2 regions of the Thauera butanivorans genome follow, and region 2 is predicted to be linked to the other one. Evidence: predicted binding sites of a transcription regulator. Region 2 holds the regulator's gene; the other holds the start of a gene.
What was found. Region 2 encodes FNR, which switches genes on or off when oxygen is low (the NO sensors DNR and NnrR bind a similar motif). Its sites were predicted from a motif close to TTGANCTAGNTCAA; they were not measured.
Positions count from the first base shown of each region.

Region 1: a site for FNR is predicted at 2,898-2,911, ahead of ubiU (ubiquinone anaerobic biosynthesis protein UbiU). Genes of this name have one in related genera too.

Region 1 covers NZ_CP183038.1:704,872-713,778, forward strand. Annotated here, with positions in the region: gene thiL (thiamine-phosphate kinase) at 1-76, opposite strand, end outside; gene ubiT (ubiquinone anaerobic biosynthesis accessory factor UbiT) at 300-833, opposite strand; gene ACNQFN_RS03430 (U32 family peptidase) at 900-1,811, opposite strand; gene ubiU (ubiquinone anaerobic biosynthesis protein UbiU) at 1,826-2,842, opposite strand; gene ACNQFN_RS03440 (sodium:solute symporter family protein) at 2,974-4,401, opposite strand; gene rocD (ornithine--oxo-acid transaminase) at 4,649-6,757, opposite strand; gene ubiB (ubiquinone biosynthesis regulatory protein kinase UbiB) at 6,850-8,379, opposite strand; gene ACNQFN_RS03455 (hypothetical protein) at 8,475-8,861, opposite strand.
Region 2 covers NZ_CP183038.1:3,366,024-3,374,930, forward strand. Annotated here, with positions in the region: gene ACNQFN_RS16305 (sigma 54-interacting transcriptional regulator) at 1-1,275, shown strand, start outside; gene ppa (inorganic diphosphatase) at 1,453-1,980, opposite strand; gene ACNQFN_RS16315 (sulfite exporter TauE/SafE family protein) at 2,087-2,797, opposite strand; gene hemN (oxygen-independent coproporphyrinogen III oxidase) at 2,927-4,318, opposite strand; gene fnr (fumarate/nitrate reduction transcriptional regulator Fnr) at 4,465-5,211, shown strand; gene ACNQFN_RS16330 (SirB2 family protein) at 5,271-5,660, opposite strand; gene ACNQFN_RS16335 (Crp/Fnr family transcriptional regulator) at 5,763-6,446, shown strand; gene ACNQFN_RS16340 (PHA/PHB synthase family protein) at 6,456-8,132, opposite strand; gene ACNQFN_RS16345 (MBL fold metallo-hydrolase RNA specificity domain-containing protein) at 8,266-8,907, opposite strand, start outside.

The DNA.
Region 1 (8,907 bases), 2.0 Mb from region 2:
GGTCGAACTCGGATGGCGGCGCAGATGCGGGCCGTGGAAACGTGGCGGGCGAGGCGGATTCGGTCGGGCGGGGCATGGCGCGGGCGCGGCAGCGAAGCGGGGGCGCAAGCTTAACGCAGATGCTGCCGGCTCGCCTGCCATCCCCATGGCCACTGTCGTTTGCGCGAGGCCATCATCGGTCCGCGAGCATTCTCGCGCCGACAGCCCGGTTCTTCGTAGGAGCGGCTTCAGCCGCGAATGGGGCTGAGATGCCGTTTCCACAGTTGCTTTCGCGGCTGAAGCCGCTCCTACGGATAGCGTCAGCGGCCGAGGCCCAGCTTTGCCTTCAGCGCATCCCAGTCGACCGCGTCGAGGGTGTTCTTGACCAGCAAGCCCAGTTCGGTATCGCCTTCCATGCGCAGGCGGCGGCTGAAGAACAGCGTGTCGGGGTCCTCCTCGCGCAGGGCCAGGGCGATGAAGTCGCGCGTGGTGGCGGAAATGACCAGATCGGGCTTGCCGTCGCCGGCAGCCGGCGCGGCGCGCTGGAAGCCCTTGTCGCCCAGCGTGAAGTCGAGCCTGAGGCCGGCATCGAGCACCCGCATCTGCAGGTGGCGGCCGTTCAGCGGCGCCAGCGTGTCGCGCGGCAGGATGCGGTCGAGCGCCAGGTTCAGCGCCAGCGTCAGCGCCATCGTGGGCGGCTGCTGCGGCAGGCGGCCGGCCAGCTTCGCCAGTGCGGCGGGCACGGTGAAGTCCGGCACGCGGAAGTGCTCCAGGCGCTCGCCGATGCGGCGGCGCAGGTTGCCGGGCAGCAACACGGCCGGCGGCGGGAAGGGCAGGGAAGGCAGGGCGGGCATGTTCGGGCTCCGGATGTTCTCAGGGCGGATATGCGGCAGGAAGCGGGGCGATGCGGGCTGCCGCGCTCACGCCGCCACGTACTGTTCGGCGCCGGCGCGGCCGTGCCAGAAGCCGTTGCACGGCGCTTCCACCATCAGTTCGCGGCTGGCGGCGAGTGCGGCGGCCGGTGTCTGTGCATCGTCGAGGGCGGCGCGGAACAGTTCGACGACACGGCGGGTGTCCGAACCCTGCGGGCTGATGCGCAGCACTTCGGCGTTCTGCCGTACCGCCGGCAGGTCGCCGAGCAGGTTGTGCACGCGGGCCGACTGGGTCTGCACGCCGTTCAGGGTCAGGAAAGGCTCGCCCTCGCGGGTGCGCAGCGTGATGCCGTCCATGATGGCCAGGCAGCGGAACTCGCAGGTGTCCTTCTGCAGGTTGAAGTGGCGTGCGGTGAAGCAGCGCGCCGAGTGCGCCAGCGGCAGGCGGCCGTAGGCGAAGACTTCGGTCTCGACCGGTGCGGCGAGCGCGGCGCGCACGGCGGCGAGCGCCTCGCCCGACATCTCGGGCGCGACCGCCCAGCGCGTGGCGCCGGCGTCGATCATCAGTTGCAGCGTCGCCGGGTTGAAGATGTTCAGCGTCGGGCCGGCGACCCAATCAGTGGCGCCGGCTTCGCCGAGCAGGCGCACCGCGCCCATGTCGTTGGCTTCGACGCGGAAGCCCGGCGCGCCGTCCGCGCTCTGGCGCACGATGCGGCGCAGCACCTTGAGGTCGGATTCGGATTCGATCAGGCCCTGGGTGCTGATCACCACTTCCTTGTCGGCGGCGGCGAGCATTTCGCCGACTTCGAGCCAGTCGTCGAGGCGCAGTTCGTGGCGGCGCGAACACACTGTTTCGCCGAGATAGACGCTATCGACAGACGTTTCGGCGATGTCGGCGTAGAAGTCGAGCACGCTCTGGCGCGGCCAGTAGTAGAGCAGGGGGCCGAGGGCGAGTTTCATCGGGCGGGTTTCCATCATTTCCACGGACGGTAGTAGGCGCCGAGCGTGTGGCTCTGGCCTTCGGATACCTTGTTGAGTTCGGCCATCCAGCCCGGCAGCACGCTGAAGGCGTCGGCGCCGCCGGCGGCGAGTTTGTCGAGCGCGGCGCGCCACACCTGTGTGACCTGGGCGACGTAAGCCGGGCTGCGCTGGCGGCCTTCGATCTTGATCGCGCGGATGCCGATGCGCGCCAGCTCGGGCAGCAGTTCCAGGGTGTTGAGGCTGGTCGGCTCCTCGAGCGCGTAGTAGGTCTCGTCGTTGACCTCGAAGCGGCCCTTGCACAGCGTCGGGTAGCCGGCGCGCTCGCCGTCGGCGAAGCGGTCGATCAGGATGCCGTTGAGGCGGGTTTCCATGCCTTTCGGGGTCTCTTCCCAGCGCACGTGCTTGCCGGGCGAGCAGGCGCCGTTGCAGTTGGGCGATTCGCCGGTGGCGTAGGCCGACAGCGCGCAGCGGCCTTCGACCATCACGCACAGGCCGCCGAAGCCGAAGACTTCGATCTCCACCGCGGTGTTGGCGACGACGTGGGCGACCTGGGGCAGCGACAGCACCCGCGGCAGCACCGCGCGGCGGATGTCGAAACGCTCGGCGTACCAGTTGATCGCCTCGTAGCTGGTGGCCGAGCCCTGCACCGACAGGTGCAGGCGCAGCTGCGGATGCGTACGGGTGGCGTAGTCCATCAGGCCGGGGTCGGCCAGGATCAGCGCATCGACGCCGAACTCGGCGGCGCGGTCGATGGCCTGCGTCCAGCTCGGCCAGTTGTCCGCCTGCGGATAGGTGTTGAGCGCCAGCAGCACCTTGCGGCCGCGGGCGTGGGCATAGGCGACGCCTTCGCACATCTGCGGCGGGTCGAAGTTCAGGCCGGTGAAGTTGCGCGCGTTGGTCGCATCCTTGAAGCCGAGATAGACGCAGTCGGCGCCGTGGTCGACGGCGGTCTTGAGGGCCGGCAGGCTGCCGGCGGGGCAGACGAGCTCGATCGGGGCAGGCACGATGATGGTGTCCGGAACGGGAAAAACTCCACCACCTTAGACGAGCGGGGCGGGCCGTTCGTTGATCACCATCAAAGCCGGGCGCCGGGAGCGCCGGCGAGGCGGGCTGCGCTCGCCGGCGCTGCCCGCGGTTTTGCTCAGTGTGCGGTGCGATGGGCGCCGGATGCCGGGTGCGGGCCGACGAGGCCGCCGATCAGCATGCCGAGGGCGCTGGTGCACAGGCCGTAGAGCTGAGGCTCGATATCGCCTTCGGCGACGAAGATCTCGCACAGGATCCAGGTGCCCAGGCCGAGGCCGACCGCCAGCGCCGCGCCCAGATTGTTGGCCCGCTTCCAGAACAGGCCGGCGGCCAGCGGCACGAAGGCGCCGGCCAGCGTGACGCGGTAGGCGTTCTCGACCATGTGGTGGATGGAGGCGTCGGTGCCGGTGGCGTACCAGGTCACCAGTGCGGTGAACACGGTGATGGTGATGCGGGTGCTCCACAGGAACTGATGGTCCTTCATGCCCGGGATGAAGCCGCGCAGCACGTTCTCGGTGAAGGTCACCGACGGCGCCAGCAGCGTGCCCGAAGCCGTGCTCATGATCACCGACAGCAGCGCGCCGAAGAAGATGACCTGGGCGTAGAAGGGCATGTACTGCAGCACCAGGGTCGGCAGGATGAGCTGGGAGTCCTGCTCCATCAGGCGCTCGACCATCGCCGGGTCGATGATGTTGGCGGTGTAGGCCAGGAACAGCGGCACCGCGGCGAAGAAGAAATAGCTGACGCCGCCGAGCGTGGTGGCCCAGACGGCGACGAATTCGTTCTTCGACGAGTTGACGCGCTGGAACACGTCCTGTTGCGGAATCGAGCCCAGCGCCATGGTGGCGAAGGCGGCGATCCAGCCGATGATGTCGAGAAGGTCCAGTGTCGGCAGGAAGTCGAGCTTGCCTTCGGCGGCGGCCTTCGACACCACGACCTCGAAGCCCCCCGCCATGTCGCCGGCGAGCCAGGTGACGTAGAGCAGGCCGAGCACGATGACGATCATCTGCACGAAAGTGGTCACCGCCACCGACCACATGCCGCCGAACAAGGTGTAGAGCAGCACCACCGAGGCGCCGATCAGCATGCCCTGGTTCATCGACACCGCGTCCGCCGACAGCACGTTGAACACCAGGCCGAGCGCGGTGACCTGCGCCGCGACCCAGCCCAGGTAGGACAGCACGATGCAGATCGACAGCACCAGCTCGGTCGTGCGGTTGTAGCGCATGCGGAAGAAGTCGCCCAGCGTCAGCAGGTTGAGCCGGTACAGCGGACGGGCGAAGACGAGGCCGAACAGCACCAGGCAGACCGAGGCGCCGAGCGGGTCGGAGATCAGGCCGCGAAAGCCTTCCTCGAGAAAGGTGGCCGAGATGCCGAGCACCGTTTCGGCGCCGAACCAGGTCGCGAACACCATTGCCAGCACCACTGCCATCGGCAGGTTGCGGCCGGCGGTGACGTAGTCCCGGGCGTTGTGCACCCGGGTGGCGGCGATGAGCCCGATCGCGATGGACACGACCAGGTAGGCGACGACGAGCCAGAACATCATGTTGGGCGTCTCCAGGCGGCGGGTAGGGGGCCGGGGGAAAGGGGGCGAATCCGGTGGAACGACGGCAAAACCGGCGAATTCTAGCAACGAATCGGCCGCGTGTTGCAGTGCAATTTGCCTCTGTTCGAGCGGTTGCCCGATGGAGTACCGGAGAAGGCGGGGAGGGGGGCGCGGCAGGCCACCCGGAAACGACCCCGGAGCGGGCCCGGCACTGCTGTGCCGCACCCGCATGGCCGTGCCGGCGCCGTCAGTCCGACAGGCTGGCCAGCGTGTCGATGACGACGTTCGCGCCTTCGCGCAGCACCGCTTCGTCGATGATCAGCGGCGGCGCCAGCCGCAGCACGTTGCGGTTGGTGTCGCGGGTGGCGATGCCGCGTGCCAGCAGGCATTCGGCGGCGCGAGCGGCGCTGAAGGCGGGGTCGAGCTCGATGCCGACCAGCAGGCCGCGCCCGCGCACCTCGCGCACGCAGGGCGGCGCGGCGGCGCGCAACTGCATGCGCAACGCTTCGCCCAGCCGTTCGGCCGGCTCCCAGGGCCGGGTTTCGGCCAGCAGCGCGAGCACTTCGGTGCCGACCGCGGCCGCCAGCGGATTGCCGCCGAAAGTCGAGCCGTGGTCGCCGGGGCGGAACACGTCCATCACCGCGCAGTCGGCGAGGAAGGCCGAAACCGGCAGCAGGCCGCCGCCGAGCGCCTTGCCCAGGATCAGGCCGTCGGGGCGCACGCCTTCGTGTTCGCAGGCCAGCAGGCGGCCGGTACGGCCGAGCCCGGTCTGGACTTCGTCGGCGATCAGCAGCACGCCGTGGCGGTGGCAGATCTCGGCACAGCGTGCCAGGTAGCCGGCCGGCGGCACGACGATGCCGCCTTCGCCCTGGATCGGTTCGACCAGGAAGGCCGCGGTGCGCGGCGTGATCGCCGCTTCCAGCGCATCCGCGTCGCCATAGGGGATGCGGCGCAGGCCGGGCGGGAAGGGGCCGAAGCCGTCGCGATACTGGCGATGGGACGAAAAGCCGACGATGGCGATCGAACGGCCGTGGAAATTGCCGTCGCAGGCGATGATCTCGGCTTCGTCCTCGGCGATGCCCTTGACCTTGTAGCCCCATTTGCGCGCCGCCTTCAGCGCCGTTTCGACGGCTTCCAGGCCGGTATTGACCGGCAGTGCGCGTTCGTAGCCGAAGGTGGCGCACAGGCGTTCGAGGAAGACCGGCAGGCGGTCGCTGGAAAAGGCACGCGAAGTCAGCGCCAGGCGCTGCGCCTGTTCGGTCAGTGCGCGCACCAGGCGCGGGTGGCTGTGGCCGAAGCTGACGGCGGAATAGGCGCTCATCATGTCGAGATAACGCCGCCCTTCCACGTCCCACAGCCACACGCCCTCGCCGCGCTGGAACACCACCGGCAGCGGCGCATAGTTGGCGGCGCCATGACGCCGTTCGCGCTCGCGCAGTTCGCTGCTGTCCGGGCCCAGCGCCGCTGCGGCGAATTCGAGCGCCCAGTGCGCGCTGCGGCCGTCGGCATCGAGATCGGGGCGGTATTCGACGATCTCGAGGGCGAGGAAATCGTCGCAGCTGCGCAGCGCCAGCAAGGCGTCGGCGAGCTCGCGGGGGTCGAGGCCGCCGGCTTCCGGGCAGGTCACGGCGGGCACGGCCTGCGGCTCGAGTGCGTCGAGATCGAGGCTGAGGCCGAAACCGCCCCCGCCCGCGCGTGCGATCGTCAATGCGTCGCGGAACGCCGCTGTCAGGCCGCGCCGCCTGATCTCGGCCATGTCGAAGATGCGCACGCCGCGCCGCTGCAGCAACTGCAGCTCTTCCACTTCCCAGGCACGCGCGCCGACGATGCAGACCCGTGTCGGATCGAGCCGCGGGCCGGGGATGCCGGCCAGGGCCGGATCGCCTTCGCCCAGCAGCGCCGCCAGCGGCATGCCGTGGATGTTGCCGGAATGGGTGGTGGTGGCGGTATGGCTGTCGAGATGGGCATCGACCCAGATCAGGCCGGGAGCGTGGCCGGCGCGCCGGGCGATGCCGCGCCAGGTGCCGGTGGCGACGGCGTGGTCGCCGCCGATCACCAGCGCGGTGGTGCCGGCCGGCAGCGCGGCGAGCTGGTCGGCGAGGCGGCGGGCGAAGTCGCCGTTGGCCTGCAGGCGCGCATCCATGCCGGCAGCGGCCGACGCGGCGGCAGGCGCTTCCAGCGTCGTGCTCCATTCGACGGTGAGCCCGATCGAGGCCAGGCGTTCGGCCAGGCCGCCTTGCCGCAATGCGTCGGGCGCGGCGGCGCTGCCGGAGTGAGGGGCGCCGAGCGCGGAGCCGGCACCGATGATCTTCAGCGGGGAATGCGGCGCGGACGGCCGCAGGGCTGTCTTCTCCATGGCACACCTCCCGTCCCGCTTTGGCGCGGGCGCCGCAGGATTGTTCTGGCAGGGCCGCTTTGCGGAATTGGACGGAGGCAGGCGGGATTCGTTCAGCCGAACAGGCGGTACAGCTCCAGGCCGAGCAGCGCCGCGGCCAGTGCGCCGATCACGGCCAGCATGCGTCCCTGCAGGCGCTGGCCGGCGGCGAGCTGGTCGAGGCGCTGCTGCTGGGCGGCCTGCTGCCTGCCGGCGTCGGTCAGGTTCTGGTGGATCAGGCGCGGCAGCTGCGGCAGCGCGCCGGCCCAGGCGGGGGCTTCTTCCTTGACGCCGTGCACCAGCGCGCGCCAGCCCATGCGCTCGTCCATCCAGCGTTCGAGGAAGGGCTTGGCGGTCTTCCACAGGTCCAGCTCCGGGTCGAGCTGGCGGCCCAGGCCTTCGATGTTGAGCAAGGTCTTCTGCAGCAGCACCAGTTGCGGCTGCACTTCCATCTCGAAGCGGCGCGCGGTCTGGAACAGGCGCAGCAGGGTCTTGCCGAAGGAGATGTCCTTCAGCGGCTTGTCGAAGATCGGTTCGCAGACGGTGCGGATCGCCGCCTCGAACTCATCCACCCGGGTCTTCGCCGGTACCCAGCCGGCTTCGATGTGGGCCAGGGCCACACGCCGGTAGTCGCGCTTGAAGAAGGCGAGGAAGTTCTGCGCGAGATAGTTCTTGTCCACCTCGTTGAGCGTGCCCATGATGCCGAAGTCGAGCGCGATGTAGCGCCCGTCGCGATGCACGAAGATGTTGCCCGGGTGCATGTCGGCATGGAAGAAGCCGTCGCGGAACACCTGGGTGAAGAAGATCTCGACGCCGGCGCGCGACAGCGCCTTCAGGTCGTTGCCCTGGGCGAGCAGGGCCGGCGTCTGCGAGATCGGCACGCCGTGCATCCGCTCCATCACCATGACCCTGTTGCCGCACCAGTCCCAGTGCACTTCGGGCACCAGCAGCAGCGAGGAATCCTTGAAGTTGCGCCGCAGCTGCGAGCAGTTCGCTGCCTCGCGCATCAGGTCGAGCTCGTCGTGCAGGTGCTTGTCGAACTCGGCCACCACTTCGCGCGGCTTCAGCCGCCGGCCTTCCGGCCAGACCTTTTCCAGCAGCATCGCCGCGGCTTCGAGCAGGGCGAGGTCGTGGGCGATGACGCGGTCGATGCCCGGCCGCAGCACCTTGACCGCCACTTCGGTGCCGTCCGGCAGGCGGGCGAAATGGACCTGCGCCACCGAGGCCGACGCCACCGGCGTGCGCTCGAAGTCGCGGAATACCTCGTCGATCGGCCGGCCGTAGAAGCCTTCCAGCACGCCGAGCGCCTGCTCGATCGGAATCGGCGGCACGCGGTCCTGCAGCAGCGCGAGTTCGTCGGCGAGGTCGGGTGGCAGCAGGTCGCGGCGGGTGGACAGCATCTGGCCGAACTTGACGAAGATCGGCCCGAGCGACTCCAGCGCGAGGCGCAGCCGCACGCCGCGCGGCTGGGCAAAGCTGCGCCAGAAGAACACGGCTTGCCAGACCCGTGCCAGCCGGCCGCTGCTGTCGGCGTCGAGGATCAGGCGGTCCAGGCCGAAGCGCAGGCTGACGGAAACGATCTTGATGAGGCGGAAGAGGCGCACGGCGGAAGGGGGGCGGCGGCAAAGGCCGGACTTTAGCCGGAAAGCGCCGGGCGGGGAACGGGTGAGCCTGGGCGTGGGCGCGTGACCGCCGCGTTCTAGCGGGTTTCCGCCTGGTGCAGCGACTTGACCAGATCCCTGACGACCTGCTGATGGGCGTCGCTGAGCGCCGCGATGTCGCGCATCAACTGATAATCGAACGCCGCCCCCGGCTCCCTGGCGCTGAAAGCCGCATTTCCCGCGCCGAAGCGCAACCATTCGGCGCTGACGCCGAGCCAGTCGGCCAGCACGCGCAGCTTGTCCTGGGCCGGGATGGCGTCGCCGCCCAGCCACTTGCGGGCGGCATGCAGCGTCACCGGCTCTCCGGCGTAGCGGCGGTTGAATTCGCGGGCCAGCGCTGTCGGCCGTGCGGCATCGGGCGCGACGCGCACGAGGGCTTCCCGCAGGCGGGTGCTGAAGGCGTCGCGTTCGAGGTAGGGTTGCATGGATGCAACGCTAGCAACCGCGATGCCGTCTGAAGGTATATTTTTT
Region 2 (8,907 bases):
CACGCCCAGGCCTTCGGGGAAGTGGATCAACCCGTGTGCTGGATGATGATCGGCTACGCCTCGGGCTATACCAGCGCCTTCATGGGGCGCTTCATCCTGTTCAAGGAAACCCAATGTGCAGCGACGGGCTGCGAAAACTGCAGGATCGTCGGCAAACCCGCCGAGGAATGGCCCGATGCCGACGAGCTCAGGCCTTATTTCGAAGCCGATTCGATCGTCGGACGCCTGCTCGAACTGCGCGAGGAAATCGAGGCGATGCGCCACACGATCGCCTGCCCGCGCAAGACACCCGATCTCATCGGCAGCAGTTCATCCTTTCTCCATGCCTACGACCTGATCAGCCGCGCTGCCTCGACCAGCGTCTCGGTCCTGCTGCTCGGTGAAACCGGCGTCGGCAAGGAACGCTTCGCGAGAACGCTGCACGAGATGAGCGCACGCAAGGATGCCCCCTTCGTCGCGGTCAATTGCGCAGCCCTGCCCGACGAACTGATCGAATCGGAGCTGTTCGGCGTGGAGCGCGGCGCCTTCACGGGCGCTCACGCCTCGCGCGCGGGCAAGTTCGAACGGGCTCATGGCGGCACGCTCTTTCTCGACGAAGTGGGTGAATTGCCCCTCCCCGCGCAGGCAAAGCTGCTGCGCGTGCTTCAGGAAGGCGAAATCGAGCGGCTCGGCGACGAGCGCACGCGCAAGATCAACGTCCGGCTGGTCGCCGCCACCAATGTCGATCTGCAGAAGGCCGTCAGTGCCGGCACGTTCCGGCGCGACCTGTACTATCGCCTCAACGTCTATCCGGTGACGATTCCGCCGCTGCGCGAGCGCCCCGGCGACATTCCGGCCCTCGTCGATGCCCTGGTCCGCCGCTTCGAGACGCTGCACGGCAAGCGCATCGCCGGGATCAGCGACAAGGCCATGCACGCGCTGAAGCTGCACTCCTGGCCCGGCAACGTCCGCGAACTGGAGAATGTCCTCGAACGCGGAGCCATTCTGGCCCCGCAGAATGGCCTGATCGAAATCGAACACCTGTTCATCGGCGCCCTGCCCGATGACAGCCAGGAGCATGCACTCAGCGCCCGGGGCGAACTCGAGGCGGCGCACCGGCCGCCCCAGGATCTGGTCGCAGCCGTACTGGCATCCGGCGTTTCGCTGGAAGCATTCGAGCAAAACCTGCTGAATCGCGCAGTGGACCAGGCCAATGGCAATCTGGCCGCCGCCGCCCGTCTGCTTGGCATGACGCGGCCACAGCTCAACTATCGGATCAAGAAGCAGGCCGGCTAAGGCACGGCGCTGGAATCCCGGGCCCTTGCCCGGCAGGCCGGACATCGATCACGGGTCGGCCGGCTGCTCGCGTGCCATGCCACCGAGCCGGCCTGAACGGAAAAACGCCCCTGCGCTTGCTGCCATGCAATGGCGAGCGCAGGGGCGTTTCCGGTATTCCGGAAACTACAGGGCGGCTTACTTCTTGGCGGCAGCCAGGCCGTCGACGATTTCCTTCTTCGCCTCTTCGACGGAACCCCAGCCCACGACCTTGACCCACTTGCCGGGTTCCAGATCCTTGTAGTGCTCGAAGAAATGCACGGTCTGCTTCATCAGCAGCTCGGGCAGGTCGTCGGTGGTCTGGACCTTGTCGTACAGCGGGGTCAGCTTGGACACCGGCACGGCCACGACCTTGGCATCGACGCCGCTTTCGTCTTCCATCTTCAGCACGCCGACCGGACGGCAGCGGATGACGACACCGGGAGCCAGCGGGAAGGGGGTCACGACCAGCACGTCCACCGGATCGCCGTCGCCGGCAATGGTGTGCGGCACGTAGCCGTAGTTCAGCGGATAACGCATCGACGTGCCCATGAAGCGGTCGACGAAGACGGCGCCGCTGTCCTTGTCTACTTCGAACTTGATCGGATCGCCCTGCGCGGAGATCTCGATGATGACGTTGATGTCGTTCGGCACGTCCTTGCCGGCGCTGACCAGATCGAAACCCATGATTCCCTCCCGTGGAAAATTGTGCGCGGATTATAGGGGGAAATCCGCTTGTCTTGCACTGCATCATCGCCTTCGAAGCCGCTCCGGCAACACGAAAGCCGGGGCATCAGGTCAGGCAGACCACGCCCTCCCACAGCGCGCCGCCCAGCGTGGGCGCGTGGATCAGGCCGAACACGCCGAAGCCCAGCACCAGTAGGCCGGAGGCGAAACGCACCTTGGAATTGCGGGTGAAATCACGGAAACGCTTGAACAGCATGCCGGCCAGCAGCAGGTTGGGCAGCGTTCCGAGGCCGAAGGCGAGCATCAGCCCCGCACCGCGCACGCCGGAGCCGGTGACGAGCGCAGTCGCCAGGATGGAATAGGTCAGGCCACAGGGGATGAAACCCCACAGCAGGCCCAGCGGCAGCGCCTGCTTGACCGAGCGCGCCGGCAGGAAATGCCGTGTCGCGGGCTGGATGCGGCGCCACAGCACGTGGCCGGCACGCTCGACCGGCACCAGCAGGCGGGTGAAGCCGGTGAGATAGAGGCCGAGCGCGATCAGCATCAGGTTGGCGAGCACGTACAGGCCCATCTGCACCGGCAGCATGCCGTCGTACAGCATGCCGACCGAACCCAGCGCGCCCACCACGCCGCCCAGCGCGGTGTAGGTGGTGATGCGGCCTACGCTGTAGGCCAGGTGCAGCGGCCATTGCGGCCTGCGGCCGGGCAGCTGCACCTGGGCGGTGAGCGCGCCGACGATGCCGCCGCACATCGACACGCAGTGCGTGCCGCCGAGCAGGCCGATCAGGAAGACGGCGAAGTAGCCGGTTTCGGGCATGGTCGAAACAGGACCGGTAAGAGGGCCAGGGAGAAAAGCTGCCTATTCTACGCCCCCGGCACGCACGCTGCTGCGGCGCGGTGCCGCAGGCGGGCTCGCCCGTCAGGCAGAGCCCCCCCTGCCCGTCGCTCAGATCACGCGCGAGTAGCGCGCGCGTTCGCGGTCTGCACGCAGGTAGCGGTCGAACACCATGGCGATGCCGCGCACCAGCAGGCGGCCGGCTGGCTCGACGCTGATCCAGTCGCCGTCGATCCTGACCAGGCCGGCCTTCTGCATCTCCTGCAGATCGGCGAGCTCGCTGGCGAAATACTCGCGGAAATCGATCAGGTGGGCGATCTCGATCGACTGCATCGACAGCTCGAAGTGGCACATCAGCGCCTGGATGATCGAGCGCCGCAGCAGGTCGTCCGCGTTCAGCTCGATGCCGCGCAGCACCGGCAGTTCGTCGCGGTCGAGGGCATCGTAGTAGTCGTCGAGCGTCTTGACGTTCTGCGCATACACCGGGCCGATCTTGCCGATCGCCGACACGCCGAAGGCCAGCAGGTCGCATTCGGCCTGGGTCGAGTAGCCCTGGAAGTTGCGGTGCAGCCGGCCCTGGCGCTGGGCGACGGTCAGTTCGTCGTCGGGCTTGGCGAAGTGGTCCATGCCGATATAGACGTAGCCCGCTTCGGTCAGGCGGCGGATGCCGAGCTGCAGCAACTGCAGCTTGGTGTCGGCGGTGGGCATGTCGTCCTGCGAGATGCGGCGCTGCGGCTTGAACAGGCCCGGCAGGTGCGCATAGCTGTAGAGCGAGACGCGGTCGGGCGAGATCTCCAGCACCTGTTCGAGCGTGCGGTTGAAGCTGATGACGTTCTGCCTGGGCAGGCCGTAGATCAGGTCCATGCTCACCGACTTGAAGCCGTTGGCGCGCGCGGCATCGATGACGAGCTTGGTTTCCTCGAAGCTCTGGATGCGGTTGACTGCCCGCTGGACGTCTTCGGCGAAGTCCTGCACGCCGACGCTCATGCGGTTGAAGCCGAGTTCGGCCAGCAGCGCGACGGTGTCGAAATCCACCTTGCGCGGGTCGACCTCGATGGAATATTCGCCATTCGGCACCAGCGTGAAATGCTCGCGCACCGAAGCCATCAGCTGCCGCATTTCGTCGTGCGACAGGAAGGTGGGCGTGCCGCCGCCCAGGTGCAGTTGCGTCACCTGGTGGCCGCCCTCCAGACAGGCGGCCTGCATCTCGATCTCCTTGGCCAGGTATTTCAGGTACTTGGCCGAGCGCCCGTGATCCTTGGTGATGATCTTGTTGCAGGCGCAGTAGTAGCAGATCGTGTTACAGAACGGGATGTGGAAGTATAATGAGAGAGGTTTGCTGACGCCGCCGATGGCTCGCTTGGCAAGCCAATCCTTGAGGGCATCAGCGTTGAATGCCTCGACGAAGCGATCCGCAGTGGGATAGGACGTGTACCGCGGACCGTTGATGTCGAATCGGCGGATGAGCTGCGGATCGAAGATGAGTTCGTTCTGGTCGGTCATGATCTGAAGCTTGAGTGTGTGCCGAACAATGGCAGAACACCACAATATTTTGGTTGACGTGGATCAACGGGCAGGAACAGCCCGGGGTCGATGGACTGGTGAGGGCGCCCGGGACAGTGTCTGAAGGGAACGGAATTATCGTGCAGATGAGGGCAAGCGTGCCAGTGACCATGAACGGGTTGAAGACCGCCTGTTCGCAATGCAATCTCGTGGAGCTGTGTCTGCCCTTCGGCATGTCCGACAGCGAATTGCACCAGCTCGACGAACTGGTCGGCGGGCGCCGCAAGGTCAAGCGCCAGCAGAGCCTGTACCGTGCGGGCGATCCTTTCGAGGCAATCTACGCCATTCGCGCCGGCTCGTTCAAGACCGACGTGCTGCTCGAGGACGGCCGCGACCAGGTGACCGGCTTCCAGATGACGGGCGAAATCCTCGGCCTGGACGGCATCAGCACCGAAAGCCACAGCTGCAACGCGGTGGCGCTGGAAGACAGCGAAGTGTGCGTGATCCCCTACGCCAAGCTCGAGCAGCTGTCGCACGAGGTCGAAGGCCTGCAGCATCAGTTCCACAAGGTCATGAGCCGCGAGATCGTGCGCGACCACGGCGTGATGATGCTGCTCGGCTCGATGCGCGCCGAGGAGCGGCTGGCGGCCTTCCTGCTCAACATGTCGCAGCGCTTCACCGCACGCGGTTTCTCGGCGGCCGAATTCCACCTGCGCATGACGCGCGAGGAAATCGGCTCCTATCTCGGCCTCAAGCTCGAGACCGTGTCGCGCGCCTTTTCCCGCTTCCAGGAAGAAGGCCTGATCGCCGTGCAGCAGAAGCACATCCGCCTGCTCGACACGACCAGGCTGCGCAAGCTGGTCCAGCATCAGACGGCCGGCTGCGGGCGCTGAGAGCGCCTGCTTCCGGCCTGCCTTTGCCCCCTTCCCGTCTCGCTGCCTCGACCGTCCCGTCAGACGACGGCAGCCAGATAGCCCGCAGCGTTCTTGCTCAGCGCCACCGACACGATCCACGCATACACCGCGAGCGCGGCGGCAAACGCGAACAGCCGCTGCGAGCGCGTCTTGCCGCGCTTGAGGGCGACGGTGCCGAGCGCGACGTAGGCGACCAGCCCGATGACCTTGGCCGTCACCCAATCAGCCTGGAACGGATACTGCTGGATCATCACCGCCAGCACGATCGCCGTGATCAGCAGGACGCTATCGACGACGTGGGGCAGCACCCGCGCCGGCAGGCTCTTCAGCAAGGGGCTACCGCTGATCATCCAGTAGCCTCGCAGCAGGAAGCCCAGGATGCTGAGCGCCACGCAGGTGACGTGAAGATGCTTGATGGCGAAATACATGTTCTTCCTTTTTTCCAGGGGCAGCACGGCCGCCGCAGCCCCTGCCCTCAATTAGAATGGAGGCCGACAAACGAGACGGCTTCCCATCAGGAGCGCCCGCACATGGCCAGCACCCCACCAATAGACATCCCCGCGCTGCTCAAGCGCATTCCGCTTTTCAGCGAACTGTCCGCAGCCGACATCGAGCGCATCGCCCGCTACACCCGCGACCGCCACATCGCCCGCGGCGAAGTCCTGTTCCAGCGCGGCGACCAGCCGCATGGCTTTTACTTCGTCGTCTCGGGCCAGGTCAAGCTCGCCTTCTCCTCGCCGCAGGGCACGGAAAAGGTCGTCGAGATCATCGGCCCGATGCAGAGTTTCGGCGAAGCGGTGATGTTCATGAACAAGCCCTACCCGGTGTTCGCCGAGGCGCTGACGGAAACGGCGCTGATCCACGTCGGCCAGGCCGTGGTCAGCGAACTGATCGACCAGGACCCCTCCTTCGCCCACAAGCTGCTCGCCGGCATGTCGATCCGCCTGCACGGCCTGATCCAGGACGTCGAGACCTACTCGCTGCGCTCGAGCATCCAGCGCGTGATCGGCTATCTGCTGCAGGTCGCCGACAGCGACTCGCCCTGCGAGATCGACCTGCCCACCAGCAAGCAGGTGATCGCCTCGCGCCTGAACCTGACGCCCGAAACCCTGTCGCGAATCTTCCACGATCTCAGCGAGTCCGGCCTGATCAGCGTGCACGGCAAGCACATCACGCTGCACGATCCTGCCCGCCTGGCACGCCACCAGGTCTGAGCACGCGGCTCAGGACTCCAGCACGTAGCTTCCCGGTGCCGGGCACAACGCCGGGAAGCTGTCGTTCGCGACCGGCCGCGCCTCGACCTCCGGGCCGACGCGCGGCTTGAGCCAGCGCATCCAGTCCTCCCACCAGCTGCCCTGGTGCTGCTCGGCACGTTGGTGCCAGCTATCGGCGGTATCGGAACGGCGTGCATCCGCGACCCAATAGCGCCGCTTCGGCGGATGAACGATCGGATTCAGGATGCCGAGGATGTGCCCCGAGCTCGACAGCACGTAGCGCCGGCTGCCGACCACGTGGTTGTTGATGGCGAAGGTCTGGCGCCAGGGCGCGATGTGGTCATCCTCGGCCGCGACTGCGTACATGGGCTGGCGGATCAGCGACAGGTCGAGCTTTTCGCCGGCGACTTCGAGGGCGTTGGGCTGGATCAGCCGGTTGTGCAGGTAGAGCTCGCGCAGATACCAGGCATGCATCGCATACGGCATGCGCGTGGAATCCATGTTCCAGTACAGCACGTCGAAAGGCGGTGGCGTCTCGCCATACAGCCAGCCATTGACCACGTACTGCCAGATCAGGCTGTTCGAGCGCAGCAGGCGGAAGGAAGCCGCCATCTCGGCCCCATCCAGATAGCCCTTCTGCGCCATCTTGTTGTCCAGGTAGTCGATGCTGCTCTTGTCGATGAAGACTTCGATGTCGCCCGGCTTGTGGAAGTCCACCAGGGTGGTGAACAGCGTCCAGTCGGCGACCGGCACCGCATCCTCGCCATGGCGGCGGTTGGCCCAGGCCATGTACATCGCCAGCGCCGTGCCGCCGATGCAGTAGCCCACCGCGTGGACCTGCCGGGCAGCGGTGAACTCGCGTGCGACACGCACGATGGTATCGACACCTTCGAGCAGGTAGTCGTCGAACGTGAGCTCGTGCATCGAAGCGTCCGGGTTCTTCCAGCTCGTGATGAAGACGTCCAGCCCCTGGTCGAGCAGGAAGCGGATCATGCTCCGCTTCGGCGTCAGGTCGAGCACGTAGAACTTGTTGATCCAGGGCGTGACGATGACCACCGGCTCGGCATGGATACGCGGCTGGCTGGGGGCGTAGTGGATGATTTCGAGCAGGCGGTTGCGAAAGATCACCGCACCCGGCGTGACGGCGAGGTTCTCACCGACCTTGAAATCATCGGGATCGGTCATCCTGATGTCGCCCGCCTTCAGGTCGGCGAAGAAATTCTCGAAGCCGCGCATGAGGCTGGCGCCGCCGCTTTCCACCGCCTTGCGCAAAGCCACCGGATTGGTCAGCAGGAAGTTCGTCGGCGCCACGGCATTGAGCCAGTTGCGCCACCAGAACGCCGCCCGCCGCCGCTCCTTGCTCGACAGGGCCGGCGTCTCGTAGAGCATGTCCTGGGTGTGATGGGTGAAGGCGAGATACCACTCCTTGATCAGATCCCAGGTCGGGGACTCAGTCCACACCGGATCGGCAAACCGCGTGTCGCCCTGATGCGGTTCGATCGGATCGGTACTGGGCAAGCCGGCTGCGCGATTCCAGGTATGCCACTGCAGGCGCCACAGGTCGGACGACAGCCGCATGGCACGCTCGGCAAGCTCCTGGGGGTGGGCCAGCCAGGCGAGCTGTGCATGGACGATGGGCGCCGCCAGGCCCAGCGGATCGGCCGCCTCGGCGAGGCCTTCGTTCATGCGGTGCAGGGTCTTGTAGAACTCCGGCGGCCGGGGCGCGGCAGAGCGGGCCCGACCCGCTCCGTTTCCTCCCCGCGCCTGCCTCTTCGCCGCCCCCCCGATCTTCTGGTTCATGTTCGATCTCCCATTCTGTTCACTGGATGAAGTAAGGCCGCCCGGGTTCGGGCATCAGCACATGCCGCCATCCCAGCCGGTCGCGGATGGCATCGGCCAGCGCCAGCGCGCCGAGCGGCTCCCCATGCACGACGAAGGTATGCTGCGGCGCCTGCCTGAAGCGCCCCAGCCAATCGAGCAGTGCCGGCTGATCGGCATGCGCCGACAAACCGCCAATGGTGTGGATGCGTGCGCGCACCGGAACCCGCTCACCGAACAGCGTGACCTGCTGCGCCCCATCCACCAGCCGGCGGCCCAGCGTGCCCGCGGCCTGGAAGCCGGCGATGACGACCGCACATTCGCTGCGGCCGAGGTTGTGGCGCAGATGATGCCGGATCCGCCCCGCGTCACACATGCCGCTGGCGGAGATGATCACCAGGCCACCGCGGACTTCGTTCAGCGCCATCGACTCTTCGACGTCCTGCACGAAACGGACGTCGAAACGTCCCTGGCTGGACTGCCACCAGGCATAGAGCGCCTGCGTCTCCTCGTCCCAGAGTTCGTGGTGGTCCAGGGTCAGCGCCGTGACCGCCGAGGCCATCGGCGAGTCGACGACGACCTTCAGCGGCCCGAGGCGGCCTGCGCGCACCAGATCGGCCAGCACGAACAAGATCTCCTGCGT